DNA from 4 places in the Metabacillus litoralis genome. Region 3 is predicted to be linked to each of the others. Evidence: riboswitches for the same ligand, from Rfam matches in the RefSeq annotation. Region 3 holds a riboswitch; each other region holds the start of a gene.
The links. A riboswitch is a leader RNA that binds a small molecule or an ion and turns the genes downstream of it on or off. The one in region 3 is predicted to bind S-adenosylmethionine.
Positions count from the first base shown of each region.

Region 1: linked by a shared signal. The riboswitch ahead of D9842_RS15835 (methionine ABC transporter ATP-binding protein) and the one ahead of metK (methionine adenosyltransferase) in region 3 are both predicted to bind S-adenosylmethionine.
Region 2: linked by a shared signal. The riboswitch ahead of D9842_RS24885 (methionine biosynthesis PLP-dependent protein) and the one ahead of metK (methionine adenosyltransferase) in region 3 are both predicted to bind S-adenosylmethionine.
Region 4: linked by a shared signal. The riboswitch ahead of mtnK (S-methyl-5-thioribose kinase) and the one ahead of metK (methionine adenosyltransferase) in region 3 are both predicted to bind S-adenosylmethionine.

Region 1 covers NZ_CP033043.1:3,165,733-3,173,484, forward strand. Annotated here, with positions in the region: gene sufD (Fe-S cluster assembly protein SufD) at 1-281, opposite strand, end outside; gene sufC (Fe-S cluster assembly ATPase SufC) at 302-1,087, opposite strand; gene D9842_RS25970 (YuzK family famiily protein) at 1,473-1,613, opposite strand; gene D9842_RS15820 (carboxymuconolactone decarboxylase family protein) at 1,843-2,211, opposite strand; gene D9842_RS15825 (MetQ/NlpA family ABC transporter substrate-binding protein) at 2,352-3,203, opposite strand; gene D9842_RS15830 (methionine ABC transporter permease) at 3,216-3,884, opposite strand; gene D9842_RS15835 (methionine ABC transporter ATP-binding protein) at 3,877-4,902, opposite strand; SAM riboswitch class I at 5,007-5,113, opposite strand; gene D9842_RS15840 (O-acetylhomoserine aminocarboxypropyltransferase/cysteine synthase family protein) at 5,309-6,622, opposite strand; gene D9842_RS15845 (SCP2 sterol-binding domain-containing protein) at 6,748-7,065, opposite strand; gene D9842_RS15850 (thioredoxin family protein) at 7,202-7,507, opposite strand; gene D9842_RS15855 (toprim domain-containing protein) at 7,529-7,752, opposite strand, start outside.
Region 2 covers NZ_CP033043.1:5,075,140-5,082,891, reverse strand. Annotated here, with positions in the region: gene D9842_RS24895 (nuclease-related domain-containing protein) at 1-532, opposite strand, end outside; gene metC (cystathionine beta-lyase) at 771-1,955, opposite strand; gene D9842_RS24885 (methionine biosynthesis PLP-dependent protein) at 1,942-3,066, opposite strand; SAM riboswitch class I at 3,446-3,532, opposite strand; gene D9842_RS24880 (SCO family protein) at 3,602-4,174, opposite strand; gene D9842_RS24875 (aliphatic sulfonate ABC transporter substrate-binding protein) at 4,184-5,188, opposite strand; gene D9842_RS24870 (ABC transporter permease) at 5,295-6,050, opposite strand; gene D9842_RS24865 (ABC transporter ATP-binding protein) at 6,034-6,822, opposite strand; gene D9842_RS24860 (hypothetical protein) at 6,968-7,234, opposite strand; gene D9842_RS24855 (alpha/beta hydrolase) at 7,407-7,752, shown strand, end outside.
Region 3 covers NZ_CP033043.1:2,912,557-2,920,308, reverse strand. Annotated here, with positions in the region: gene D9842_RS14515 (alpha/beta hydrolase family protein) at 18-797, shown strand; gene D9842_RS14510 (DUF2584 domain-containing protein) at 884-1,126, shown strand; gene D9842_RS14505 (CBO0543 family protein) at 1,169-1,663, opposite strand; gene pckA (phosphoenolpyruvate carboxykinase (ATP)) at 1,781-3,373, opposite strand; SAM riboswitch class I at 3,703-3,974, shown strand; gene metK (methionine adenosyltransferase) at 4,199-5,395, shown strand; gene D9842_RS14490 (sensor histidine kinase) at 5,421-6,857, opposite strand; gene D9842_RS14485 (response regulator transcription factor) at 6,841-7,527, opposite strand; gene D9842_RS14480 (beta-propeller fold lactonase family protein) at 7,517-7,752, opposite strand, start outside.
Region 4 covers NZ_CP033043.1:518,442-526,193, forward strand. Annotated here, with positions in the region: gene D9842_RS02360 (acyltransferase family protein) at 1-305, opposite strand, end outside; gene D9842_RS02365 (PAS domain-containing sensor histidine kinase) at 743-2,932, shown strand; gene D9842_RS02370 (methylated-DNA--[protein]-cysteine S-methyltransferase) at 2,959-3,450, shown strand; gene mtnA (S-methyl-5-thioribose-1-phosphate isomerase) at 3,737-4,789, opposite strand; gene mtnK (S-methyl-5-thioribose kinase) at 4,852-6,054, opposite strand; SAM riboswitch class I at 6,148-6,294, opposite strand; gene D9842_RS02385 (carbon-nitrogen family hydrolase) at 6,452-7,240, opposite strand; gene D9842_RS02390 (pyridoxal phosphate-dependent aminotransferase) at 7,346-7,752, shown strand, end outside.

The DNA.
Region 1 (7,752 bases), 250 kb from region 3:
TTAACTTGAACATATAAGTTTTTAGTTGTAGACTCAAGGTCAATTAATGATTTCACATCTTCATGTAAGTCATTTAATGAGTCTAATTTTGCACTCTCAACAGTATGTTCTTTAAAATTTGTAAAATTCCATTTATCGATTTTTGTTTTATCCGGTTTAGGCATAGGAAGATCCTCTAGCTTGGCAAAAGCTTGTAAGCGAAGATCTGTAAGCCAATCCGGCTCACCAAGCTGTTTTGAATAGCTTGAGACATAATCCTGATTGATCGTTAATGTTTCCATCGTCTTAGTCCCCCTTACTATTATGCTTCTTGCCCAACAGTTTCGTCTTCAATACCTAATTCTTGTTTAATCCAGTCATAGCCTTCTGCTTCTAAACGTTGAGCTAGCTCAGGGCCACCTGATTTAACAACACGTCCTTGCATCATTACATGTACTTTATCTGGAGTGATGTAGTTTAATAAACGTTGGTAGTGAGTAATCATTAAGCAACCGAACTCTTCACTACGCATTTTGTTGATTCCTTTTGCAACAATTTTTAATGCATCAATATCTAGACCAGAGTCAATTTCATCTAGAATAGCAATTTTTGGTTCAATCATCATTAATTGAAGGATTTCATTACGTTTTTTCTCTCCGCCGGAGAAACCTTCATTTAAATAACGTTGTGCCATATCTTGATCCATTTCAAGCTCATCCATGTTTGCATCCATTTTACGAATGAATTTCATTAAAGAGATTTCATCACCTTCTTCTCTGCGGGCGTTAATAGAAGAACGTAAGAAATCCGCGTTTGTTACCCCACTGATTTCACTTGGATATTGCATAGCTAAAAATAGACCTGCACGAGCACGCTCGTCTACTTCCATTTCTAATACATCTTCCCCATCTAATGTAATGCTACCTTGTGTTACCTCATACTTTGGGTGCCCCATGATTGCTGAAGATAAAGTAGATTTACCTGTCCCGTTTGGCCCCATGATTGCATGGAACTCTCCGCCTTTTATTTCAAGATTTACACCTTTTAGAATTTCTTTCCCATCAATTTCTACGTGTAAATCCTTAATGATTAATGTAGAGCCTGCCATAATGATACCTCCAATAATATATAAAGTTTACTAATTCTCATTTTATTCTCATTCTAATATTATAACAAATGAAAAGTGAACACAACCTTTAAGGAATAGAGTCGAATTTTGACATTAAAATATCTATCCTAACTTTGATAAATTCACATTAAAAAATTTATGTAAATAGAGAAATTAGACAGTTTCTACTATATAACACATTGCTCTGTGAATCTACCTTGAGACCCTAGTTTATTTTTCACCTTTTAAGAAAAAACATTCTCTTTGTGATGAAGGAAATTAGAGGGTTAAGTATGGGAATTTGGAGTAAACACGCCTTTTCCTACCTAATGTCTTTCCATTAAAAAAGAAGAACCAGTTATTCTGGTTCTTCCATCTATAGGCTTTACTTTTTCATTTTTCTTTCAACATCAGCATAAATCAACTGACTTTTACGATAATCTTCTTCACGGCTCTTTTCAACATCCATACGTTTATTATGCTTACTAGCATATTCAGCGTACCCTATACCATGAGAATGATGCATTGCCTTTTCCATTTCAGTTGTGTAATTGAGGTCAATTGACTCTTGATTCGAGTGAATAATGAATCAATCCTTTCAGCTTTAATTTACATATAAAGCTTATCAAGAATATTCAAACAACTCAAAGTTCGTAAGATAATCTCACAAACCGTAATATTTGAAATTGATTCATTCTGTAAAAATAACCAACTATTTTTGTAATTTCCCTCAAAAATACTCTATATTACTCGATTTATTGTTTTAGTTGGTTTAACTCTGTTATACATTCTTGAACTAATGTAACAGCTTGGCTCATTGCTGCTCCACCACCAAATGCAGCTGTAACACCAACAGTTTCTAAAATTTCTTCTTCACTAGCACCGTTGTCCAAGCATCCTTTTGCATGGTAGATAATGCAGTATTCATCTTGGGTATTCACTGCAATTCCTAATGCAATTAAATGTTTTTCTTTTTTTGATAGTGTCCCTTCAGCAAAACAAGCTTCAGTAAAAGCATTATAATGGCGTGCAATCTCCGGCATCTTTTGTGTGAAAGTACCTAATCCACTTTTATATTCATGTAAAGCAGCTTCCGTAGAATTTCTAGGTTCATGATATTCCATTTTCAATAACAACTCCATTCATAACTTAATCAATCAGTAATAGTATGTATTTTTCAAACCATTGTATACAAACTTGGTGACTGAAGAATCCAATAAAAAAAGAGACCTGTGTTTACAGATCTCTTAAAAGATTTCTTAAATTAGTCATTTACAGGCAGTACTGAACCTGGGTATTTTGTATTAATAAAATCCTTAATTTCTTGAGATTTTAATACTTCTACAAGAGTCTTAATCTCTTCCTTGTCTTTATCCTCACTACGAACAACAATGATGTTTGCATAAGGGTTATTTTCACCAGCTTCTAGAGCTACAGCATCTTCTGCTGGATTTAATCCTGCTGCAAGTGCGTAGTTACCATTGATAATAACTGCATCACCTTCGTTATTTTCATAAGCACTTGCCAACATTTCTGGTGCAACACTATCATCAATTTCTAGGTTTTTAGCATTTTCAACGATATCATCTTTTGTTGCATTAATTTTATCAACACCTGGATTTAATTTAATTAGACCTTTTTCTTCAAGTAGTGCTAACACGCGTCCCATTTCTGCAACGTTGTTACTCATGATAATTTTTGCACCTTCAGGTAACTCTTCAAGTGTTTTGTATTCTTTTGAGTAAATACCAAAAGGCTCAATATGAATTGCTCCAACATTTGCAAGATCAAAATCATTTTCTTTAATTGCATTGTCTAAATATGGAACATGCTGGAAATAGTTTGCATCCAGGTCACCTTCAGCAAGCGCTGGGTTAATTAATGGATAATCTGAAAACTCTTCGATGTCTAATTCAATACCTTTGTCTGCTAACAGTGGTTTTGCTTCTTCTAAAATTTCTGCATGAGGAACAGTTGTCGCTCCAACTTTTAGTACTTTCGTTTCTTGCTCAGTCCCTGTGTTTTCTTCTTGAGTTGTTTCATTTTCGCCTCCGCCACATGCAACAAGTAGAATAGCGAAAATTGTTAATACTAGTGATAAAAGATATTTTTTCATCATTTTTTCCTCCTAACGTTTATCGATAGCTTTAACTAATATATCTCCAATAAATTGGATAATAAACACAATAATTAAGATAAAAATGGTTGCTACAATGGTTACTTCAAAATTATTACGCTGGAATCCTTCTCGATAAGCAAGGTCACCAAGACCTCCAGCACCTACTACTCCGGCCATAGCTGTATAACCAACCAATGCGATTGCAGTAACTGTAATCCCTGAAACCAAAGCTGGTAAAGATTCCGGTAATAGTACTCTCAACATAATTGTCGACGTTTTTGCTCCCATCGATTTAGCTGCTTCAATAACACCTTTGTCAACTTCCCTTAAAGCAAGCTCAACCATCCTTGCGTAAAATGGAGCGGATCCAATAATTAGTGCGGGTAAAGCAGCATTTTCTCCCAGAATTGACCCAACTACAACTTTAGTGAAGGGTAAGAGTAAAATAACAAGGATAATAAACGGAATTGACCGAAATATATTTACGATTCCAGATAAAATTGTATTAAGTATACTGTTACCCCAGATATTGCCTTTTGAAGTTAAGAATAAAAGTAAACCAAGTATAATTCCTAAGAAAAAAGTGACGACAACCGAAACTCCTGTCATGTAAGTTGTTTCATAAGTTGCCTCCCATACTTTTTCCCATTTTACATTTGGAAGAAACTGATTAAGCATTCGCCAGCACCTCCACTTCTACTTGTTGTTCTCCAATATAAGCAACTGCACGGTTAATTTCATCAAGATCTCCATCTATATGCAAAAATAATGAACCATAAGAGCCATTTTGCGTTTGTGAAATTTTACCTTGTACAATATTCACTTCAATATTAAATTTCCTAATAATATTGCTAATCAATGGTCTTTCTGTACCTTCACCAACAAATGTTAGCTGAAGTACTTTTCCAGAACGATAATTTTCTAGTAGTAGGTCAATTGCTTCCTTCGTATCATCCGGCTCTGAGATTTGTTTAACGAACGTTTTTGTTATAGGTTTCTGAGGGTTTCTGAAAACATCCAATACATTTCCTTGTTCAACCACTTCACCATTTTCCATAACAGCTACTCGATGACAAATTTTACGAATGACATGCATTTCATGTGTAATTAATACGATTGTTAAGCCTAGTCGTTTATTAATATCAACAAGCAGGTCTAGAATTGAATCTGTTGTTTGGGGATCAAGTGCTGATGTAGCTTCATCACATAATAAAACCTTGGGATTATTCGCTAACGCTCTGGCAATCCCAACACGTTGTTTTTGACCACCACTAAGTTGAGAAGGGTATGCATTCTCTCTTCCTTCCAGTCCAACCAGCTTAATAAGCTCATCAACACGTTTAAGTCGTTTCGCTTTACTTACTCCTGCAATTTCTAAAGGAAATGCAATATTCTCTCTCACTGTTCTTGACCACAATAAGTTAAAGTGTTGAAAGATCATGCTTATTTCTAAGCGTGCTTTACGCAACTTTGTACCAGAAATTGAGCCAATCTGACTACCTGCCACAACGACTTCCCCACTAGTTGGTTTTTCTAGTCCATTTAACAAACGGATCAATGAACTTTTTCCGGCTCCACTATATCCTATAACTCCGAATATTTCACCTTTTTTAATTTCAAGGTTTACATTGTTAACAGCTTGAACAGAGCCGCTCTTTGTTTTATAAACTTTATTAACATTTGATAATGTTATCATTTTGTCACCTTCTTCCTTTATTCCTTTACTATTTTCTACCGTTCATTTTTTTACATATAAAAAACCTTCCTGCAAAATGAGCAGAAAGGCGCTTGAATACCTTTCTCTCATCTCTCAAAGCATCTGCTTTGTGTGAATTGGCACCATTTCAGAATGAACTGATGGTTGCCGGGCTTCATCGGGCACTTCCCTCCACCTCTCTTGATAAGAGTTAAATATTTGATTGTCTTTTTAAGTACGATTGTGATTGTATCATGTGTTGAAAATCAATGTCAATTATTTATTTTCTTAAAATAGCTTACTTTTTTCACTGTGATTTTACATTTCAAATATGAAAAGGGTTGCATTTATCTGCAACCCTTTTCAATATTATACAATAAATAATATTATTAGAATATTTCATTAATTAAGAATTTACTTTCTCCATTCCTTTTACACCTGTTGCTTCAAAAATAGCTTGATCTAAATCTTCTATTAAATCCTCTATATGTTCAATTCCTACTGATAAGCGGATCAAATCTTCTGTTACACCAGATTTCTTTAAATCTTCAACGCCTAGTTGTTGATGAGTTGTACTCGCAGGATGAATGATTAAGCTTTTCGCATCTCCAACATTTGCTACATGTGACCAAAGTTCAACGTTGTTAATAAGAGCTGCACCAGCCTCTCTTCCGCCCTTGATACCGAATACTACTACAGAACCAGCACCCTTAGGTAAGTATTTAGCAGCTAAGTCCTTCGCAGGGTGTTGGCTATTTTCAGGGTATAGAACCCACTCAACAGCTGGGTGACTTTCTAAATATTGCACCATTTTCCTTGCATTTGATACATGTTCCTTCATACGGACATGAAGGGTTTCTAGACCAAGATTAAATTGAAAGGCATTGTATGGGCTAATAGCTGGGCCTAAATCTCTTAATAACTGAACTCTCGCTTTAATAATATACGCTTGTTCTCCTAATGCTTCAGCATAAACTAAATCATGATAGCTAGGATCAGGAGTTGTAAACCCAGGGAATTTTGGACTATTCCAGTCAAATTTACCTCCATCTACAATGACTCCACCAAGAGTTGTACCATTCCCAAGCAACCATTTTGTTGCAGAATGAACAACAATGTCGGCACCATGATCGATAGGTCTGCATAGATACGGTGTGGCAAATGTGTTATCCACAATCAATGGAATTCCAGCTTCATGAGCAATTTCAGCAACTGCCTCGATATCAAGAACATCTAAGCTTGGATTTCCAATTGTCTCTGCAAAAATAGCTTTTGTTTTCGGAGTAATAGCAGATCGGAAATTTTCCGGATTCTTTGGATCAACAAAAACCGTATTGATTCCGTACTTTGGTAATGTGTTAGCAAATAAGTTATATGTACCTCCATATAATGTAGAGGCTGATACGATTTCATCACCAGAACCAGCTAGGTTTAAAACTGACAATGTAATCGCTGCCATTCCACTTGCTACAGCTAAACTTCCGATTCCACCTTCCAGTTCAGCAATTCTTTCTTCAAAGACAGATGAAGTTGGATTATGAATTCTTGTATAAATATATCCAGGCTCCTTTAATCCAAATAAATTTGCCGCATGCTCGGTATTTTCAAATAAATAAGCATTTGATTGATAAATTGGAACAGCTCTTGCACCTGTCATTGAATCTTTCTTTAACCCTCCATGAATGGTTACAGTTTCTGGGCGATAAAGTTTCTCTTTCATCTTCTTCCTCCTATTATACATTCTTAATGTCTACTAATAGGTGTGATAACAAGATGTAGTATTCTTTCCTAGACTACTTTAATGGTAATAGAAGTTGTGTTTGAAGTATATAAGAATTTTTAAGTTTAGATTAATTTAATTAAAGCCTCTAGCCTAAGAAAATCTCGATATGAGCCTTTTATTGATAATTTCCCAAACGATATAAGTTGCTTTAAACTTATCGGATGAAGAAAAACCTCTTCTAAGTCTGATTCTTCTCCTTCTATAACAAAATCAACATGAACTGGTTGAATCGATAATAGTTTTGATTCACTTGATGAAAGTTCTAAAAAATGACTCCCTTTATCTGTTGAACGAAATTCTACAATTAATTTTCGTTTTAAAAGAATGGGTGTTATTAAATTTCCTTTATTCAAGCTTGAGACAAAAGTTGTTAAAAACATAAAAAGAATCCTCCCGATCTCAACAAGGTTATGTTTATATAACTTCATTGAAGGTCGAAAGAATCCTCTATAAATAACTCGACAGTTTCTGCTTTTCTTTCGTAAAATCAGTCTATTTCCCGAGAAATATGTCAAATTAGCAGGCATATTGTTTGATTAAGTCAAAAAGATGTGTGACAGATTGGAAAGCATATACTTTTTCTTTCATTTCACCGTTCTCAGTAATAATTAGGCAAGGTACACTCTCAATTCCTAATCGTTTCGCATCTTCAGGATAATAATTTAGATTTACGGAGTAAATGTCCAAAGTGGGGATCATTTCATCAACGACCGTTAACATTTTCTTCGCTACTTGACATGTCCCACACATTGGTGTGTAAAGGTACGTAATTTGAATACCCTTTTTAGGAAGGGTGAGCTCCTTTTCTTTCCATTCAATCATAAAACTAACTCCATATCCCTTCTAAAGGAATTTTGCGTTTACATCTATATTTGCACTTAGCAAAACAGATGCTACATGGTGATCCGGTGCTGTTGCAACTTCACGATATGCCCGATCAATGTATAGATGAGAGGCTTCAGGAAATTCTCGTTTAAATAATTTTCTCAATCGTTCACCAGCATCATCTGAATCAACTAATATATAAACTTCCTTTAAGAATAATTCATCAATTAGCTCATCCATTT
Region 2 (7,752 bases), 2.2 Mb from region 3:
CACTGTGGATAATCTTATGATAAATCTCATCATTTTGATGAGAAGTCTCTAAAATTGTACGAGGAGAACTAATAATGACAAGTGGAATAATGGGTATGTTTTTATATTTGTTTTGGATGAGCCACTTTTTAAGTTGGTGATACTGTCGATTTACCTGCATGATCGGATCAGGAAACGCTTCTCTTTTATCTCCTTGAGTTCTAATTAGCTGGTTGAAGTTGCGATCAAAAAATAAGGTACCAGTTATATTCTTCACTTCTAAAATGAGAAGAAATCTTCTTGAAAGAATAAGTATGTCTATTTGAAAAAAGTGATCACCGATCTTGAGCCTTACATCATGTAAAATATGATACATCCCTTCCGTAAGAAAGCTTAAAAAGTAGTCTATACTTTGTTCACCTTTAAAGCCTGCTGTTTTTTTGGCAAGCTCCTCCTTTATTTGTGGGTGTTGCGGATGGTTTTGCTTCAATCTCCTTTGTAATGCTTCTAAACTTAATATTGAGACAGGATATTTACGTGGTTTTATAATCATTTCTCCACTCCTTTCGTTTAGTATCTAATTCGCCGCTGTCCTCTACTCTTCCTTTAAGCACTTATTTGACGATTTTGGTATTTTATTTGAAGATTTCTGCCTTTTATTTGCTATTTTGAGATTTTATTTGCTAATTTCATCATTTTATTTGATGAAAAGAACAAAATAATAGATTTTCGACAAAAACCGACACGCACCCCACAAAAAAACTGACTCCACATAGAGTCAGCTCTCAAATTTACACATTCACATTCTTTTTTGCACCAGCAGGCACCTTCTCCAAAGCTGCAGCAAAGTCTTTTATCAAATCCTCAACCTTCTCAAGTCCAACACTTAATCTCAACAATCCATCTGAAATGCCACGCTTTTCACGCTCTTGTGGAGGCATTGCTGCATGTGACATTTTCGCAGGATACGATAAGATCGATTCCACTGCACCTAAGCTAACCGCAAACACTGGAAGCTCCACATTTTCAACCAATGTCTTAACCGCCGCTGCGTCAGCTAATTTAAAGGACAACACCGCTCCTGGCCCATCAGCTTGATAGTTTTGAGTTTCATGACCTGGGTGGTAGCTCAAGCCTGGGTAATACACCTCTTCTACCTTCGGATGCTCCGCTAAAAATTCAGCTATTTTCAAAGCAGATGCTTGAGACTGCTGTAAGCGTACATGCAATGTCTTTAAACCACGAAGAACTAACCACGCGTCCTGCACACCAAGAACGGCACCAAATGCATTTTGCAATTTATACAAGCGGTCTCCCAGCTCAGGATCCTTCACAACAGCAAGACCTGCAAGCACATCACTATGCCCCGCTAAAAACTTCGTTGCACTGTGTAATACCACATCCACGCCTAACTCCAAAGGTCGCTGCAACTCAGGTGTTAAAAATGTATTATCTAAGAAGGTTAAGCAGTTATTTGCCTTCGCCAGATTCACAATCCCCTTAATATCCGTTACTTTTAACAACGGATTCGAAGGTGTTTCCATATAAATCACCTTCGTATTCGGACGAATCTCAGAGGCAACTTGATGAAGATCTGTCATATCTACAAATGTATGCTCAATCCCAAATCGAGTTAAAACATCTGTAATAATTCGGAAAGTCCCACCATACACGTCCTCTGTTACAAGTACATGATCTCCTTGTGATAACAATAAGAACGCAGTTGAAATAGCTGCCATACCAGAAGAGAAAGCCAATCCACGTGATCCACCTTCTAGCTCCGCAATCGCACTTTCCAACGCCTCACGCGTAGGATTTCCTGAGCGTGCATAATCATATTTCCCAAATTCATCAATATCAAATTGATGAAAAGTAGAGGAATGATGAATCGGCACACTTACCGATCCTGTGCCGCGATCAACCTTTGACTCGTTATGAAGTAGCTTTGTTTGAAATGACCAATCATGATTGCTCAACTGCTTCCGCTCCTTTCATTGCATGAAATGCTTGTGTTAAATCTTCAATAATATCTTCTGCATGCTCAACACCTACTGAAAAACGTAGCAGCTTGTTACAGACACCATTTGCGATTCGAATCTCTTCAGGAATATCCATATGTGTTTGCGTAGCTGGATACGTAATGAAGCTTTCGATTCCACCTAGACTTTCTGCAAAAGTAATTGTTTTCAGGTTTTTCAGGAACGGATTTACCCATGCTTCATCTTGTAAACGGAATGAAAGCATTCCACCCTTACCAGGATACAGTACATCAAGTACAGCTTCATGCTCTTCTAAAAATGCCGCTACCTTTTGAGCATTTTCTTGATGCTGTCTCATACGAAGGGATAAAGTTTTCATCCCTCTCATTAATAACCAAGAATCAAATGGGGATAAAACTGCACCGATTGCGTTTTGATGTTGGAAGAATTCATCACTTAATTCCTGACCTTTCGTTACAACCAAGCCTGCAAGAACATCGTTGTGCCCTCCTAAGTATTTCGTTGCACTATGGATCACAATATCCGCTCCGTCTAAGATTGGCGTTTGAAGAAGTGGTGTATAGAAAGTGTTATCAACAATCACGAGTATGTTATGCTTTTTCGCAACTGCTACTAGCTCTTTAATGTCCGCTTCCTGCATTAATGGATTTGTTGGCGTTTCAATGAATAGCGCTTTTGTTTTTTCATTGATCAATTTCTCTGTTTCAGCTGGATTTGTGAAATCATCATATTGAAATGATAATCCATATTTTCTCCATTCTCTTTCAAAGAGGCGGTATGTTCCACCGTAAAGGTCAGAAGAAACGATCAGTTCGTCTCCGCTTTGGAAGAGGGCCATAATTGTTTGAATCGCGGCCATTCCTGAGCTGAAGGCAAAGCCACGGTCGCCATGCTCAAGGTCTGCGATTGCTTTTTCGACTAAAAGTCTTGTAGGATTTCCTGTACGGATATAATCAAATCCAGTAGATTCTCCAATTCCTGCATGACGATAGGCTGTTGATAAATAAATTGGCGGGTTAACTGTACCTGTAACATTTTCACTGCGGTTTCCGATTTGTGCTAATTTCGTTTCAATTCTTTTGCTCATGTCTGTCACTCCTAAGATTTAAATTTAACAATATGTACATGAGAGAAAGCGTACATGTTTTAAAAAAAGCAAAATAAAAAGTCTTCCTCGTTAAGAAGAAGACTGTGTCGTTAAGTGCGCTTCTTCTTATCTCTCAAGCATAAAGCTGGTGTGGCTTGCTGGATTTAGCACCTTGGCACTCGCAGAAGTCTTGGTATGGTGTTGTTAATAAGTAAACTCATAATTAGTGTTGTATAGTTTTTTCACAGCACGCAAGTGCTTGCGGCTTGCTCTGCAAACCTCGACAGAAAATGAAAAATGCCTGTTACAAACAAGAGCACTTTGTTCCATTCATTTTTCATTTCCTGTCGGTGCTGTGAAAAACTTACTTAGAGTTTATCTATCATCAATCCACCAGATCTTCACTCGTTATGAACCGGTTGCTGAGGCTTCATAGGGCCAGTCCCTCTGCCTCTCTTGATAAGAAATATATGAAATTTTTAAAATGTTTAACTTTTTATTACTGTACCTTATTCAAGTGGAGAATGCAATAGAATTATTGTAATAGTTTGATATCTTCGATTATTTTTTCAAATGGTACGTTAGATACTCCATCGTATTGTTCTAGAATTTGACTGCCTTTCATGAGAAAAATTGAAGTACTGTGTACATATTGAGTTGAGCCTTCGAGCTTTGCAGCGGGTGCTAAGAAACTTATATTAGTAAAAGATTCAATGTCCGCTTGGTCATAGCCTGTTAAAAAGTTCCAAGTTTTATAATCCGCACCAAATTGATCTCCAAACTTTTTTAATACTTCTGGTGTATCATGTTCAGGGTCAATGCTGAATGAAACTAATTCTGCTTCTATTTTTTCATCTTGTAGCTGCTCTTGAAGTGTCGCAATGTGAGCAGTCATTGGTGAGCAAACAGTATCACAATTTGTAAAAATAAATGTCGCTACCCAAACCTTCTCTTCGTAGTCAGACATCTTTACAGCTTCTCCGTTTTGATTTACGGCTTCTAGTGGCTCTATAGTTCCATTTAATGAAAAATGCTCTTCTAGGTTGATAGACTGAGAACAGCCTACCAACGCTAAAAAAGCAATAACAATTGAGAGTATATTTTTCACGATAGATTCCTACTTCGTTAAGAATGAAGTGTCAATTAGATCACCGAATTCTGGTTTTTCTTTTAGGAATTTTAATTCATATGAAGAGTTTGCAAATTCTTGAACAACATCTGCGTTTACTTCTGTTGTGTATGTTACACGCTCCCACGCGCTATCAACGATCGCTGGGTCTAATTCTTGATCTGTGATGTCTTTGATTGCTTTAATCGCGATATCACGTGCTTCTTCGGGATTTTCGTTAATAAAGTTAACGCCTTGCTCATGCGCTTTAACGATATTAGCTACAAGTTCTTTATTTTCTTCAATTAGCTTTCCACTTGTTACTAACACTGTATTAGGTAATGTTGTACCGTATGAAATTTCATCAGTATCAACAATGATTTTCGCACCATCATTTACTAATTGTGATGCCCATGGCTCTGGAACAGCAGCTAAATCTACTTTACCTGATTCGAACATGGCTCCGTATTGAGCTGGGTTTCCTGTTACATGTTTAAGAGTTCCACCGATACGCGCTGATGTAATTCCTAAATCTTTAAGAAATGTTTCCATTTGAACATCATGTGTGCACCCTACACCAGGTGTGATGAACGTTTTACCTGAAACATCCTCAACTGATTGAACGCCACTTTTTGCTGATGCAACAACGACTGTTCCACCTGAAGATGCGCCTGCAATAATTTTCACGTCTGCTCCATTTGCATAGTTGTTCATTACTGGACCTGGTCCTACTAGTCCTGCTTGTATTTCACCCGTTTTTAAAGCCGTCATAAATGCTGCTCCGTCTGGGAACGTTTTGTATGTTACTTTTACGTTTTCTCCAAGAGCTTCTTCATAATACCCTTTTTCTCTAGAAATCATAGCTGGTACGTGATCAATGTTTGGGAAATATCCAATCACAACCTCTTCTGTGCTGCCGCTACCACTTGTATTTGATGATTCACCAGTTCCACAAGCTGCAAGGACACCTACTAATAAAATCGAAATAAGTGCAAATAAAAGTCCTTTTCTCATGATGTAACCTCCAATTAAAATTATGATTATTTGTTAAAAATAATATTTTTACGCTTGAAGCTAGAATCCAATTGGCGACACACCAATTGACTTATTAAAAAGTACCTTAATTATCTAAACCCCATTTTTTCATAACGTTTTTCTCAATACGTTGGAAAAAGAGTAAATCTACAATAACACCAATGACCATTATCATGATCATAATGGCGAGAACTAAGCTCATATCACCAAAATCTGATGCGAACTTTAACTTATACCCAAGACCTGGACCTGTACTTAGTAATTCACCGGCCATTAATGCTCTCCATGCAAATGCCCAAGCAAGTCTTGTTCCTGTTACAACATAAGGGATAGATGCTGGAATCATGACCTTCCAGAACAGGCTCAAGCCTTTATAATCCATCGTTTGTGCTGCTTTTATATAAAGCGGTGGCACATTTTTAATCCCTGTTCTCATGTTAATCGTCATCACAAGTGTTGCACCTAAAACGACGATAAACGTAACAGCTGCTTCATTTAACCCGAACCACATGATCGCCAAAGGTAACCAAACAATACTTGGTACAGACTGTAAAGCGATAATTAATGAACCTAATGTTTCATCAAGTGTTTTGGATTTAGCTAAAGCTACTCCTAAAATAAGTCCTAAGATTAATGCAATTACTAATCCAATCGCAAGTCTTTTGAAGCTTGCGACTAAGTCATAGACAAGTGTTAAATCTAAAAAGCCTGTATACAATGAATTGAAAACATCTGTAGGGGCAGGGAATATTGCAACGGAAACATCAAGAAGTTTTACCGTAGCCTGCCATACAGTTAAAAGAATGACGTAAAAAAGGATTCGTTTAACGACTGGCTGCATATTTCTGCTCCTTTTCTATTACTTTATCTATTTCTGTTTTTAATAAATTCTTAATTCGTTCTTCGTAAGCTAATAGCTCCTCTCGCGCTTGTTCACGTGGACGAGGAAAGTCAAGCTCAATAATATCAACAATTCGGCCTGGCTGTGTTCCCATGACGACAATTCTGTCAGAAAGCTTTAATGCTTCATGAATGCTATGTGTAACGAAAAGAATGGTTTTTTTCGTTTCTAAAAATACATCTTCCAAGACTTCATGAAGTCTTGAGCGTGTTTGTTCATCAAGTGCACCGAATGGCTCATCCATTAATAATAGAGCTGGATCCATTGCTAATGCTCTCGCTATGGAGACACGCTGCTGCATCCCACCTGAAAGCTCATGTGGTGAATGCTTTGCATAAGGACTTAATTGTACAAGAGATAAAAATTTATGAGCCCTTTCTTGTGCTTCTTTCTTGGAAAGCTCCTTGCGAAGAGGAAACATCACATTTTCTTCTACCGTTAACCATGGAAATAATGCAGCCTGTTGGAATACCATGCCGCGTTCTTTACCAGGCCCTTTTAGTTTTTTCCCTTGCAGAACAAGCTCACCAGAAGTTGCCTGTGTTAAGCCTGCAACGATGGAAAGCAAAGTTGATTTTCCACATCCTGAAGGACCAAGGATCGAAACAAATTCTCCTTCTTTCACTTGTAAATCTATATTCGTCAAAACCGTTTCTTCTTTTTTATCACGGTTTTTGAATTGTTTATTAACATTATTTATGGATAAAAACACTGATATCACCTACTTTTTTAATTCATATCTGTTTTATCGGATTTACTTATTATAGTAGGTTTAGGAAATAAGTCAATGGAAAAATTAGTATTTCCCTGATTTTCACCAAAATAAAAGACCGACATGTAAGTCAGCCTTGTTTAAGTTATTTCTTCTTTTCATCATAATAATTAACAGCATACATAGAACCTTCAGCTACCATCGTATTATCTTCAATATCATGTGGATCCGGATGTCCAGTTTTCTCCATAACCTGTTTGTCTTTATTCATCGAATTAATGGCTTTATTTTTCATCATTTGCATGGAAGAGATGAATTTGTTCTTTCTTTTTTCTTCCTTTAATAAATAAGATGTAACCCCTATTGTAGATAGTGCAACACCGGATAAAACCACTTTGCTTGATTTTTTCATTTGTGATTCTCCTCTCACTTTTATTAATAGGTCTTACTTGGAAAATACCCTTGTCCGACATTTTTAAACATTTTTTTCTCAGGAAACATAATAATTATGCTTTTTTAAGGATGAATGAATCGTTGCGTGTTAAAATAAAAGGGGTTTCATACTTGTTTTAGGAGGGGTAATCATGAGTAAGCAAACAGGTATTATTAAGGAGCACTCCTTTTATTCAGAAGCACTTCAGGAAGAACTAACATTGCTCATTTATCTTCCAGAGAATTATTCTCCATTATATAAGTATAGTTTATTGATTGCACAAGATGGTCAGGATTACTTTAAACTCGGTCGTGTTGGTAGACAGGTCGAGGCTCTAGTTAAAGATGAAGAAATAGAAGATGTGATCGTTATTGGCATTCCTTATAAAGATGTTCATGACAGAAAAGAAAAATACCATCCGAATGGTAGTAAGTTTAGGCAGTATGTACGTTTTCTTGCGCATGAATTAGTACCATATCTCGATTCGGAATTTCCAA
Region 3 (7,752 bases):
GAAAGAGTGATTGTTAGATGAATGGAGAAATCATTAGCAAAATAAAGTACCCCTCACCAAATCCAAACATTCATTTATGGATTGTGACATATCGTTCCGAACAGTTAAAAATAAAGGGCTTACTAGCTGAGCCCGTACGTGAAGGAAAATACGAGGGATTATTGTATTTACGTGGCGGGATTAAAAGTGTGGGAATGGTGAGGATCGGTAGGGTGATTCAATTTGCCTCTGAAGGATTTGTTGTTATGGCTCCTTTTTATCGTGGAAATCAGGGGGGAGAAGGAAATGAGGATTTTGCTGGAGAAGATCGCTATGATGCTATTTCTGCAATGGAAATTCTAAAACATCATCCAAAAGTCCAGCCTGATAGGGTGCATGTGTTCGGATTTTCAAGAGGAGGGGTCATGGCCTTATTAGCAGGCATTATCGCTGAAGATATCCGCTCTGTTGTAACGTGGGGTGGTGTAACGGATATGGTCTTAACATATGTTGAGCGAGAAGATTTACGTAGGATGATGAAAAGAGTGATTGGAGGTACACCAACTAAATTTCCAAAAAGATATGCCTGGAGAACACCATTATATGAATTGGACAGGCTTCACGCACCAATTTTAATTATACATGGTGTAAAAGACAAGAATGTATCAGTTGAACATTCATACAGGCTAGAAAAACGGTTAAAGGAGCTAAATAAACCAGTCGAAAGTTGGTACTTTGATCAATTTACACACTATTTTCCTCCGAAAATAAATCGTGATACATTACAAAGACTTTGTTTATGGATGAAAAAACAATAAGAGGTTAACTAAGTTTTATAGGTGTTATAAAAAAGCTCTGGTGGTATGATGAGTATAAGTCCAAGTAGAAAGAGGAGGGGTTCTATATGGGAATGCCAATGGAATTTAACACAATGATTGTGACAAAGGGAAAAGAAGTCCGTATTGATGAAAATACATTTGAGTTATCAAAGGATGGATATCGAGTTTATCCGATAGATATACCGATTGAGGTAAGAAAAACAATGAGTGGTGAAGTAACTGGACAAGCTGTTGTTCAGAAATTAGAATTAACGAACATTAAAACAATTGTCACGTATCAACTTATCAACTTAAATTCAACCAACTAATACATAAAGCCAGGTAATTGAGGTTATCTCATTACCTGGCTTTTATTCGACTTTAGGAACATGTGTATCATCAGCTTTTCTTACAAAAGCAATGAAAGTTCTTACGATAAGAAAGGTTATTGTTATTGATGCAAAGCTTGATAAACTGTTCCAGCCTCTTTTGAATTTGACCAATTTTGTATTAGCTTCAAGCCAATGTTCGGCTAATGCCATTGGAATGCTGAAATAAAACACTTTTAAAAGAATCTTAGGAATGCTAGAGGTTTTCGTTAATTGATTGTAATACACACAAGATAGAGGAAACAGTAAATAATCATAGATAAAGCTTATATCAAAAGATTTAAATAGTTTTACTGGGTATTTTATATATCCACGATGAATTAGAAGATTGTCCATTATGGAAGAAATATACCCTTTAAAAAGGAAGATAATTAACCAATCCTTCATAGGTGGCTTTTTAATAATTTTAAAAACTGAAATAAGCCCAAATAATAATAGAAATTTGAGTGTGTTTTTTTCAAACTGGTGTTTTCTCAACTATCATCCCTCCTAATAAAGAAAGTTTGTCCTAACTTTCGTTAAAATATTGAAACAATATGGAGAAGAGGTATAAAAACTAAAGAAAGCCCATCATATGATGAGCTTTAAAACATACTAGTTATAACGAATTGGACCGCCCAATTTCTCGATATCGTTAGATAAACTATTGAATTTCTTGAAGTTATCTTTAAATTCTGTAGCTAATTCGATTGCTTTGACAAGGTATTCATCTTGAGAGCTCCATGTTTTGTGTGGCTGCAATACATCGTCAGGAACCCCTGGTACATGAATTGGAATATTTAAACCAAATACTTCATCCTTTACGGTTTCAATGTGATCAAGGTCACCTTCAACTGCAGCCTGAACCATAGCTCTTGTATACTTGAGATTCATCCGTTTACCAACACCGTATGCTCCTCCGGTCCAACCAGTGTTTACTAAGAATACTTGAACTTCATGTTCATCAATTTTTTGACCAAGCATATTAGCGTAACGTGTTGCTTTCAGTGGTAGGAATGGAGAGCCAAAGCAAGTAGAGAACGTAGTTTCAGGAGCTGTTACGCCACGCTCTGTTCCTGCTAATTTGCTTGTGTATCCACTCAGGAAGTGATACATTGCTTGTTCTTTTGTTAACTTACTAATTGGCGGTAATACTCCAAAAGCATCTGCAGTTAAAAAGACAATCGTTTGTGGATGACCAGCAATACTTGGGATAATTGCTTTGTCAATAGCAGTTAGTGAGTAGGCAGCTCGAGTATTTTCTGTGAAAAAGGAACTGCTGTAATCAGCTTCTCTTGTGTCATCATCAACAACGACATTTTCAAGAACTGATCCATAACGGATAGCATTAAAAATTTGTGGTTCTTTTTCTTTCGTTAAGTTGATACACTTTGCATAGCAACCACCTTCAATATTAAAAATGCCAGAAGTAGACCATCCATGTTCATCATCACCAATTAAACGACGGTTAGGGTCAGCAGATAACGTTGTTTTCCCTGTGCCAGAAAGTCCAAAAAACAGAGCAACATCACCTTCAAAGCCAACATTTGCTGAGCAATGCATAGGGAGGATGTTATTTTCAGGTAATAATAAATTCATAACTGAGAATACAGATTTCTTCATTTCGCCAGCATATTCAGTGCCACCGATTAAAATCGTTCTTTTCTCAAAGGAAATGATAATGAATGTTTCTGATTTTGTACCATCAACTTCTGGATCAGCTTTAAAATGAGGAGCTGATAAAATAGTAAAAGGTAGTTCCTTTGACTCGTTTTCTTGTTCTTGGTCTTTAATAAACAGTTGACTTGCAAAAAGATTATGCCAGGCAAACTCATTTATAATTTTTAGTGGTAACTGAAAGCGAGGGTCAGCACCTGCAAATCCATCAAATATAAAGATTTCATCTCGTTTCTTAAGGTGTGAAATCATTTTACTGTATAAGCGATCAAATGCCTCTTCTGAAATAGGCTGATTCACTGGACCCCAATTTATTTTACTTTTTACTGAACTTTCGTCTACAATAAACTTATCCTCTGGTGATCTCCCGGTATAAGCTCCGGTTGTTGCTCGAATTGCACCTGTTGATGTTAATAATCCTTCTTTACGTTCAAGTACTTTCTCAACAAGCTGTGCAACTGATAAATTATGTTTTGCATTCTCCCCATTAACAAGCTGATTAAGCTCATTTGTTATATCTGTAATATTCATCCCCATTACCTTCCTTCTAGAAAAGAATAATTTCCCTTATGTTGATAATTAGTATAACACATTAATTTTAATAAAACATACTATTTAGTGATTTGCTATCATTAAATTTTTGAATTGAAAAAATATTTTGCTATTAGAAAAACTTAAGCTTTGTACAACACATCACACTAGCACAATGTAGAAAAACAATTGATATTTATATTTCTATAGGATATGGGACACAATAGTGATAGACATCTATCAAATATTTTAATAAATCAATGGTAATAGTTGTCGATTTTTGTTGACACCAATAGGTTAGTGCGCTATGATATGTCCTTGAACGGATTCTCTTATCCCGAGCTGGTGGAGGGACAGGCCCTATGAAACCCAGCAACCTGCTATCAAAGGAAAGCGGCGACTGCGCACTAATTATATAGTTTTATTGAACAGTTTTCTTAGGTCTAGAATGATGCGAGAGCATCATTCAAGCAAGCGACAGCTTGCTTAGGCAACAAAGACCAATCTGTGGAACTATGTTAAACCGACGCAATCTAGAACGACATTTTCCGACGCAAAGGTGCTAACCTGAAGCAAGGCGAAAGCCCTTGATCGATAAGAGCGAAAGGCGATGAACGATGATAAACCTTTCCTCACATGGGAAAGGTTTTTTTTGATAACAGAAAAAAGTATTCTTCATTAGAGTTTTACCAGGACAAGCATGTGGTAAAGGTACATAATACTTCTGTTCACAAAATATGCCAACGTGATTTTCTAAAGGTCATACTTTGGGAAGAGTTCCGGATCAAATGAATGAACATGAATATGAGGAGGAAGCTTTTAATTATGTCTAAAAAACGTCTTTTTACTTCAGAATCTGTAACAGAAGGCCATCCAGATAAGATCTGTGACCAAATTTCAGATTCAATTCTTGATGCAATTATTGCAAAAGATCCAAATGCACGTGTAGCGTGTGAAACTTCTGTTACTACTGGTTTAGTGTTAGTTGCAGGAGAAATTACAACTAGTACGTATGTAGATATCCCAAAAATTGTCCGTGAAACAATCAAAGACATTGGTTACACTCGTGCTAAGTATGGTTTTGATGCGGAAACTTGTGCTGTATTAACATCAATCGATGAGCAATCAGCAGATATCGCTATGGGTGTAGACCAAGCTCTAGAAGCTCGTGAAGGTCAAATGTCAGATGAGGAAATTGAAGCAATTGGTGCAGGGGACCAAGGTTTAATGTTCGGGTTTGCATGTAATGAAACAAAAGAATTAATGCCACTTCCAATTTCGTTAGCACATAAATTATCACGTCGCTTAACAGAGGTTCGTAAAGATGAAATTCTTCCATACTTACGTCCTGATGGAAAAACACAGGTAACTGTTGAATATGATGAAAATAATAAACCAGTTCGTATTGATACAATTGTTATTTCAACTCAACATCATCCTGAAGTTACACTTGAGCAAATCCAGCGTAACCTAAAAGAGTATGTTATTAATCCTGTTGTTCCTGCAGAATTAATTGATGAAGAAACAAAATACTTTATTAATCCAACAGGTCGCTTCGTTATTGGTGGACCACAAGGAGATGCTGGATTAACTGGACGTAAAATCATTGTTGATACTTACGGTGGATATGCACGTCATGGCGGTGGAGCATTCTCTGGTAAAGATGCAACAAAGGTTGACCGTTCTGCAGCATATGCAGCTCGCTATGTAGCGAAAAACATCGTTGCAGCTGGTTTAGCTGATAAATGTGAAGTTCAATTAGCATATGCAATTGGCGTAGCACAGCCAGTATCTATTTCAATTGATACGTTCGGAACAGGAAAAGTTTCTGAAGAAGTATTAGTAGAAGTTGTTCGCAGTAATTTCGATTTACGTCCTGCTGGAATTATTAAAATGCTTGACTTAAGACGTCCTATTTACAAACAAACTGCAGCTTACGGACATTTTGGCCGTAATGATCTTGATCTTCCTTGGGAAAGAACAGATAAAGCAGATGCTTTAAATAAAGCTGCATTACAATAAGGTATAAAAGGTCTGATGTGAATGTTCACATCAGACCTTTTTTGTTGGAGCCAAGTTCGTTTGGGAATACAAGCGTAAACGTAGTACCTTTGCCGAGCTTACTATTGAATTCCATTCTACCCCCGTGCAAAAGAACTAATTGTTTTACAATAGCTAGTCCTAACCCAGTACCGCCTTCTTTACGGTTCCTTGCTTTATCTGCACGATAAAAACGTTCACCAATATGCATAATATCTTCTTCTGACATCCCGATTCCATTATCAGCAATAGAAAAGAAGATGCTTTCTTGATTTTGTGAGAGAGAGATCGAGATCGTTCCAGGTTTATCTGAGTATCTTATTGCGTTTTCAAGAAGGTTATATATAATTTGTTGTAGGCGGTCATGACTACCTATAATAATGATTTCATCGTCTAAGTGTTGCTGAAGGATTAATTGTTTTTCTTGGAGACGATGATAAAATCGATCCACAGTGTCATTTACTAATTGAGAGAAGGCAATAGGCTCTTTTATTAAAGGGTAATTTTCTCCTTCAAGCTGAGCTAAATCTAATAAATCATTAACAAGTCTTTGCATTCTCTCAGATTCTCGCTGAATAAGGGAAAGGTATTTTTCAGCTTCATCCTCAGTTTCATATAGTTTTTCTTGAAGCACCTCACTATATCCCTTTACATAACTTAATGGAGTTCTTAGTTCATGGGCGACGTTGGCTAAGAAGTCTTTTTTCTTTTGATCTGACTCATCCAATGCCTCTGACATCTGATTAAAGGTTTTGGATAATCCACCAATTTCATCAGACGTTCTTACGGGAATTCGATTTTTGAAGTTTCCTTTAGCAAGTTCTTTAGCATATTTTCTCATCTCATGGATAGGTTGCAAAATCGTATTGCTCATTGAATTCACGATTTTAAAGATAACTAAAAAGAAAATAATGCCAACAGCAATTAACAAAGGTGTTGTTCTATTAAAAACCTCTTCAATAGGGGCAAGCGGTAAATAAAGATAAATAATACCGACTAACTTATTATCATCAAGTAAGGGCACGACAACACCCATGATTTGTCGGTCAAATCTTTCTTCATAGCCTATCTTGATTAAATGCTCTCCACGTAATAAGTTTCTTCGCTCTTCTTCGCTAATTAAACCCTCATGATTAATTTCAAATGGTAAACATGCACTCAATTCTCTCGGGTTATTAACCAATAAAATCTCTGATTCACTAATTGTGTTATACCAACTAAGATGGGTCTTAAACTCATCTGAAATTTCGCCTGATGTATAACTACTTGCTAGCTTTAATCCTTCATTTAAAAGAGACTGCTCCACTTCATTTACATAAAGATTTCGATATAAATAATGAATAAATAAAAATGAAAACAAGATTGAAACACAGAGGATAACAGCAAATAATAGGCGGATTTTTGTTTTTAACGAACTAGATGACCAATTACATTTCAGCTTCAAATTTATAGCCAACCCCCCAAACTGTTTGAATACTGTTTGCTGCAGCATCTAACTTTAGTCTCAATGTTTTGATATGGGTGTCAACCGTTCTTTCACTTCCTGTATAATCAATCCCCCAAATCTTCTCAAGTAAATGCTCTCTAGAGAATACTTGAGATTTATGGGTTGCAAGAAATAAAAGTAATTCGTACTCTTTGAGTGTTAAGGATAAGGGTTTTTCATGACAAAATGCTCTTCTGGATTTTAATTCAAAGGAGATTGAACCAAAGTTTTGTCGATTATCCTGGAGTTGGTTTGTATTATAGCTTGTTCTCCTTAGTACGGCTTCGACCCTTGCTAGCAGTTCACCTGTACTGAAAGGCTTAACAATATAATCATCTGCACCTAACTTAAGACCATGTATACGGTCCCATTCGTCACCACGTGCTGTTAAGAATATAATCGGAATGCTATATTCTTCTTGAATTTGCTTTCCAAGTGTAAATCCATCTATTTTTGGCATCATCACATCTAACAGAATCAAATGTGGTGAAAATTGAGGAAGGAACGTTAATGCTTCATCACCATCCTCAGCTTGTAAAACCTCATATCCTTCTTTTCGTAAATAAAGATTGACTAATTCTCTCATTTCAGGTTCATCATCAACGACTAAAATTTTTTTATTTAGCATTAGCTGTTCCCTCTCTTGCAATTAACTGTAAAGGACCATCACCAACCGGTATGGTTTCTATTTGCTTGAAACGATGAAGATCAATAATTTCCACTTCATTTGCGTCATAGTTGCTAATATATAAATAATTATTATATAACGTCATTGAAAAGGGGTTTGCACCGACCTCAACAGAACGGAGAATTTGATGGGAGGTACTATCAATTTCTCTTAATATATTAGAGC
Region 4 (7,752 bases), 2.4 Mb from region 3:
GGATCAAGAACATTTGCATTTTGTTTCTCAACAAAAAAATAATATACCGAATAGATTCCTTGGAAAATAAGATAAGGAAGTATTAGTTTTTTAGCGATTTTGCTTACATATCCTTTTTTCTTGAACCCTTTTGCGAAATATCCTGAGATAAGGATAAAGGCCGGCATATGGAAGGTATAGACAAATTTATATATAGTCATCATGATTGGACTTTCATCTATAAATGGCCGGATAACATGACCAAAAACAACTAAAAAAATTAATAAAAATTTTGCATTATCAAAATAGCTAACACGATTTTTCATGCGCTCACCTTTCCTTCAGAAGTTTAAATCGTTAAACTATCCTTCTCTTCCCAAATTTGAGGTACGCTTAAACGGTACCTTTGTATCATTTTTCAAAAAAGTCCCTACTGTAAGATTGCAGATAGACTCATTTTAGACAAATATACATAGTTTCTTACATACTTGTTTGAAAAGCTTTGTAGATGAAAAAACCTTACTAAAGTATGTTTCGATAAAGCTGCTCCTTTTTTAGGGGACGTAATAAAGCTGTCATCTTTTTGTAAGATAGATGACAGCCTTTTCCTTTAAACCGAATAGTGTTGTCGAAATACTTTACTATATTACAACCTTCACAGTAAAAAAGAAACATTTTCTATCATTTTGTAGATAGGTGAAGGACAATGCCATAACTTGTAGAATACATGATAGTAGAAAGTTCGTGATTAGGGGTGAAAAGATTGAAGCAAACGATGGAGGATCGCGAAATCGTTGCCTTAAAAGCACAATTGGCTCAAGTAGAAAAAGAGAATGAAATGCTTAAATTTAAATTGCTGCAGCATGAAAATATATTAGAGGGTGCACTAGATGCTGTTGCAATTTTTGATGAAAATATGAGATTTATAGATGTAAACTCCGCCGCATGTCATATGTTTCAATTGCAGAAAAAAGAGTTATGTAAACGAAATCTCTATGACTTTTTATCTCTTATTCCAAGCAATCAAATAAGGCAAGTCATTGATGATATTTATCATGATGATCCAGTTAGGAAGGAATTAATTGTAAAATTAGATAATGGGCAGGTTAAATTTTTAGAAATCTCCTTACGGAAAAAAGCAATAAACGGTTATGACCTTGCTATGATAAAAGATGTTTCATTTAAAAAAATGCTTGAACGTGAGCGTACAATTAATGAACAGCTTTTTAAAGATCTATTTCATCGTGCAGTGGATGGAATAGTTATTTTTGATCAAAACGGTGATTTTATAGATGCGAATGGTTCTTTTTGCGCAAGCTTTGAAATAACGAAAATGCAGTTGAACTCTTTTGGACTAGAGGATTTTATTGATAAACATGAGAAATATAGACTTGATAACCTGTGGAAGATGTTAAAAGAAAATGGAAGCGCAAAAGGCGAGCTTCCTGTTATCTTGAAAAATGGTAGTAAGAAAATATTCGAGTTTACAACAACTTCAAACATTATTGATGGCTTTTACATGGCCATTATGAGGGATATTACAGAAAAAAGGTCAATGGAAATACAGCTATATAAAAGTGAAGAACGTTTTCGAGAGGTTTTTGAAAATGCGATAGATGCCATTATGATTTGGGATAAACATGGTCAAATTATGAAGGTGAATCAGGCTGCAAGTCGTACATTTGAGCTAAATGAAACAGAGCTTGTTCGTCGTAACATATTGGATTTTGTTGATCAAACCTCTCCAAGTTTTCTTAAAGTGAAAAACGAATACTTTAATACAGGGGCAATAAGGGAAGAATTACTTTTCCATATGCCCAATGGACAAAACAAAGAGCTTGAGTTTACCTCTAAAATGGACATACTGGATGGTCATCATTTAACAATTTTTCGGAACGTTAGTGAACGAAAACGGATGGAAAAAATATTAAGGGAAAGTGAACATAAATTTCGTAGTATTTTTGATGGTGCAATGGATGGAATTATTTTATTTAACCATTCTTTTGAAATCATTGAAGCCAATGAAACAGCTAAAAAAATCTTGAATTTAAAATCGGAAGATATCAAATCATCAAGAATATGTGATATTTTATTTTCACACGCTCATGCAGACCCTGAGTACAAAACACTAGAGTCATATGAAGAGAACATACAAGAAATCATGTATACGAATGAAAATGGAGAAGAAATGATTTTAGAAATTGCTCTTAAGAATCATATTAATGAAAATATGAATCTAGCTGTTTTTCGGGATGTAACAGAGAAAAGAGAGTTAGAAGAACAACTTAGAAAATCAGATACATTAAATGTAGTTGGAGAACTAGCAGCAGGTATTGCCCATGAAATTCGCAACCCAATGACTGCATTAAAAGGATTTATTCAGCTGCTAGAGGGAAGTGTTAAAGAGGACTTTTCTATGTACTTTAATGTTATTACATCTGAGCTAAGTAGGATAGAATCCATCATTACTGAATTTTTAATTTTAGCAAGACCTCAAGCTATTCAGTATTCTAATAAAGATATTGGAACAATTGTAAAAGAAACAATGGAATTACTAAATGCACAGGCCATTTTAGTAAATGTCCAGATGCAACTAAATATTGAAGAAAACTTGCCATTATTATTCTGTGAACCAAATCAACTAAAGCAAGTGTTTATAAATGTGTTAAAGAATGCGATTGAAGTAATGCCTGATGGAGGACAAATTGATGTTACAGTAAAACGGAAAAATGAAGATCAGCTTTTAATTTCCATAAGAGATAGGGGCTCAGGTATTTCGCAGGATAAAATAAAAAGACTCGGTCAACCATTTTACACAACGAAGGAACGTGGAACAGGGCTTGGTTTAATGGTAAGCTATAAAATAATTGAGGAACATCAAGGTCAAGTTGAGGTTGAAAGTGAAGAAGGGAAAGGGACAACATTTCATATTACCCTTCCAATTACACAATAAAAAAATAGTAAAGAGGATATACACAAATGTTTTATACTTATTATGACTCCCCAATCGGGAGACTTACAATTGTATCGACACTTGGAGAAATTACTCATTTATTTTTAACTATAGAACAATTTAATAAATTTCAAGGTGCAAACAAGCTTGTGGAAGATGGGCAACATCATATCCTTCGTGAAGCAGTAAAACAGCTTCATGAATATTTTTATGGAGGAAGAACAAACTTTGACCTACCATTTGAGATAAAAGGCACTGACTTTCAAAAAAAGATTTGGACTGAGTTACGTCAAATTCCGATTGGACAGGTTTGTAGTTACCAAGACATTGCCGTCAAAATTGGTAACAAGAACGCTGTACGTGCTATTGGGCAAGCAAATAAAGCAAATAAATTGCCAATATTTATCCCATGTCATCGTGTTATAGGGAAGAATCAAAGGCTGACCGGTTATGCTGGAGATAAAAATGAGTTAAAGGCTAAGCTTTTAACTCATGAGAATATTGCATTTAAACACTAACATGGTTATCAAGGGAACAACTAACTACTTGTCACATTTTTTCCTTTGCAACATATTATTTGAGTAAGAGAAAAAAGTTGCGTAAGGTAAAGAAAGGGGCAAGTTATATGTGGAATCAAAGCAAACGTCCAAAAAAAGTTCTCTTTTACACTTCTATACTATCAAAACTTCATATTATTTCAGAAAAGGAAAAAAATATCTTAATTGAAAAACAAAAAGGACCAAAGCTCTAGTGTTAAACTAGGCTTTGGTCCTTTTTGTATATAGATGGATTTAATTAGAAATATTAATTGGAGAATAATTTTTTGATCTCTTCCGTATATTCTCCAGTTATTATTCCTTTTTCCGTTATGATACCTGCGATCAAAATATTAGGAGTAACATCAAAAGCAGGGTTAAACACTTTCACATCTTTTGGGGCAACTTGAATGCCGTTAATCTGAGTAACCTCTTCTGGATTGCGTTCCTCAATCGGTATTTGATCTCCGTCAGTAATAGAGGGATCAAATGTAGATAGAGGTGCAGCAACATAAAAAGGAATGTTAAATGATTTTGCTAAAAGTGCTAAATTAAATGTTCCAATTTTATTTGCTGTATCACCGTTTGCAGCAATACGGTCTGCTCCAACAATAATTGCAGTAATGTCCTTGGACTTTATCGTATGTGCTGCCATATTATCAGTTATAAGTGTAACATCAACACCTGCTTGCATAAGCTCCCAAGTAGTTAGACGTGCTCCTTGTAAGACAGGCCTTGTTTCACATGCGTAAACACTTAAGTTAATATTTTTCTCTTTGGCTAAGTAAAAAGGAGCAAGTGCTGTACCATACTTTGCAGTTGCTATAGATCCTGCATTACAAATCGTCATAATTCTGTCTCCATCTTTGAAAACGCTCAATGCATGTTCACCAATTAATTGACAAACCTGTTCATCTTCTTTTTCAATTAAGATGGCTTCTTTAAGGATTGTTGATTTTGCTTCATCTATTGTTTGAACATTTGACACACTTTTCATAAGTCGATCTAGTGCCCAAAATAAGTTTACAGCAGTTGGTCTTGAGCTTGCGAGATAATCATGACTTTTCTGTAAATTTTGATGAAACTCCTCAAATGATTTTGATTGATCCTGCAAAGCTGCTAGAGCTAAACCATATGCAGCAGTTATTCCGATAGCTGGGGCACCTCGAACTTTTAAAGATTGAATAGCTTCCCACACATCTTCAATGTTTCTTAATTCAAGGTATTCCGTTACCTGTGGAATCTTTTGTTGGTTTAATAAAGAGACATAATCTTCCTTCCATATGACGGAACGAGGAATGGCAAAATTTTCGTTTAACATTTTATGAAAAAAACTCCTTTAAAAAAATGTGTTGAACCACTAGTAGAATAGATCAATGTGTTTTAGATTACTGATAAAGCTGTTTGGTTAACAAGGTCTCTAATTTGTTGCGTGTTTTTAATTGTTTTTCTATTTACAATAAGCTCTCTGCCGATTTTTAGGACAATTTGCTTTGTAGAAATTTTCTTTTCATATGGTTCAATTGTGTCAAGGTCAGCTACATGGGCTAGACCGATTGCTCGTCGGATTAATTCGCATCCTGCATATCCAGTAGCTTCTTCAAAGATCTGTTCTAAAACATAATCTAAGTAGCCGTCTAACTTCGTATATATTTCTAAACCATCATTATCCCATGATCTTGAAAATTCTCTTACAAACACATCCCAAGTTGTCTCTAAATGATGGAAAAGAATTTGTTGTTTATTCGTTTCTCGAGATAATGCATTAAAAAGTAAATTCGCAAATACTTGACCAACATCAAAGCCGATAGGACCGAAGTAAGCAAATTCAGGATCAATGATTTTTGTTTCTTGTTCATCTGCAAAAATACTTCCAGTATGCAGGTCACCGTGTAATAGTGCTTCAGCTTTTGTTAGAAAGATCTGTTTAAGTTTAGCAACCTCAACCTTTAATTCATTGTCCTGCCAAATTTGTTCTACATCATCTTGAAGTTCTGGCTCGTAATCGTTTGTTTCATGATCGAAGAAGGGATCAGTAAAAATAAGGTCTTCAGTTATTTTACAAAGATCAGGGTTGATGAATTGTTGAACCAATGATTTTTTATAATGTTGATCCATTCCATAATCAGATGTATAAAACAATGTTTTAGCAAGGAATTCTCCAACATGTTGAGATAATAGTGGTAAATCTTTTCCACTAATAAAGGCTGCTCTAGCAATTTCAAGATGTGATAGATCTTCCATGATTGTTATTGCTAATGATTCGTCTGAATAAAAAACTTTTGGTACATATTGTGGAACAAATTCCGCTTGCTTAAGAAGTGCATTTGTTTCGATTCTGGAACGATCAAGAGTTAGCGGCCAGCTTTCACCAACTACCTTCGCATATGGTAATGCTTGTTTAATAATGATGCTTTCTCCATTTTCTGGATCTTTCACCCTGAAAACTAAGTTTAAATTTCCATCGCCAATTTCATTGCATGTTAGTTGACTATTTTCAGAAAGCAGCTGTAATTTCTTTGCTAAGGCAATTGCTCCATTTTCAGTTAGTGGTTCGTAAATAGGTGATTTTTTATGTGCACACATTTATTTATCCTCCAATTTTTTGTTTTTGGAGGCTTTTCTAAAAAGAAAAGCCTCTTTCCAGATTGAAAGAGGCTTGAAGTCATTGCTTCGCACCTCTCATCTTTCAGAAAGATTTTCTTTCTGATGGAATTAGCACCGTGCCCAACTGGAAGTCCCAGGTATTATTTCATTTTAAGATGAAATATGGTCGGTTGCTGCGGCGTCATTGGGCCAAGTCCCTCTGCCAACTCTTGATAAGAGATTTTTTATTTAAAACATAAGTATATGTTTAGCATATTAAGTATTCGAAAAATTAATGCTTTTCTAGAAAAATATATCGCTTGATTAGGATATTACCAATGTTACTTTATCTTTGTCAATATATTATTGGGAATTGCCTAAATATTTGTGAAGTTTCTTATTGATAAAATTGTGGTAGGCGGTCATCAAAGATTGGGATTTGACTGCGTACCTTTTTGACAACTTCAGCGTCTATTTCGGCTGAGATCATTCCGGCTTTTTCGTTAGCTTCAGCTACTATCTCTCCCCATGGATCAATGATGAGAGAATGTCCTGCAAATTCATTATTTGGATCAGACCCAGCACGGTTACATGCAACAACATAACATTGATTTTCAATGGCTCTGCTTAGCAGTAGTGTTTTCCAATGATGAAGTCTTGGCATAGGCCACTCAGCAACAACAAATAATACTTCTGCACCTTTTGTTGTATGAGCGCGTATCCATTCCGGGAAACGGATATCGTAGCAAATGACTCCTGCACTTTTCAGTCCACCTATTTCAAATAACCCTTTTTCAGTTCCCGAAACTAAAAAATGATGTTCATCCATGAGTTTAAATAAGTGAAGCTTGCTATATTCATGGATAAACTCTCCGTTATTGTCCACAATATACATCGTATTTGTCACGCTATCTTTGCTTTTTTTTGCAATAGAGCCACCAACAAAGTGAACATTATACTTTTTTGCTAAGTTACTTAGGAATGTTTTTGTTCTCTCGCCATCATGATCAGCTATTTCATCAAGGCGAGTTAAATCATAGCCAGTTGTCCAAAGCTCAGGAAGGACAATGATGTTCGGTTTCTCTTGTTCGACTGCTAATGCCACTTTTTCTTCTACTTGCTCATAATTAAAATCAGGATCACCAAATTTAATATCAAGTTGAATACATGCAATGATAGGTTTCATTTTTTCAGTCACACCTTCATTTATAAATTTTTACTTTACAAGTTGCTTCTAACAATATATGATTTGTGACTAGAATTTCAAGAATTTTTTGAGTAGGTGTAGAAAATGAAAGTTTTTGAGCAATCCCATTTATTAAATACATTACCCAAGCAATTTTTTGCCAGTCTTGTTGCAAAAGTAAATACAATTGTAGAGCAGGGACATGATGTTATTAATTTAGGTCAGGGTAACCCTGATCAACCAACTCCGGAACATATCGTTCAGGCAATGGAGAAAGCCGTTAGAAATCCTCAAAATCACAAATATTCGCCATTTCGTGGGCAAATGTTTTTAAAGGAAGCTGTCGCAACCTTTTACAGAAGAGAGTACGGAGTGGAGGTAGATCCTGCTAGTGAAGTAGCGATTCTATTCGGAGGAAAGGCTGGGTTAGTTGAGGTTCCTCAATGCTTGTTAAATCCGGATGATGTTGTGCTTGTACCTGATCCTGGATACCCGGATTATTGGTCAGGAGT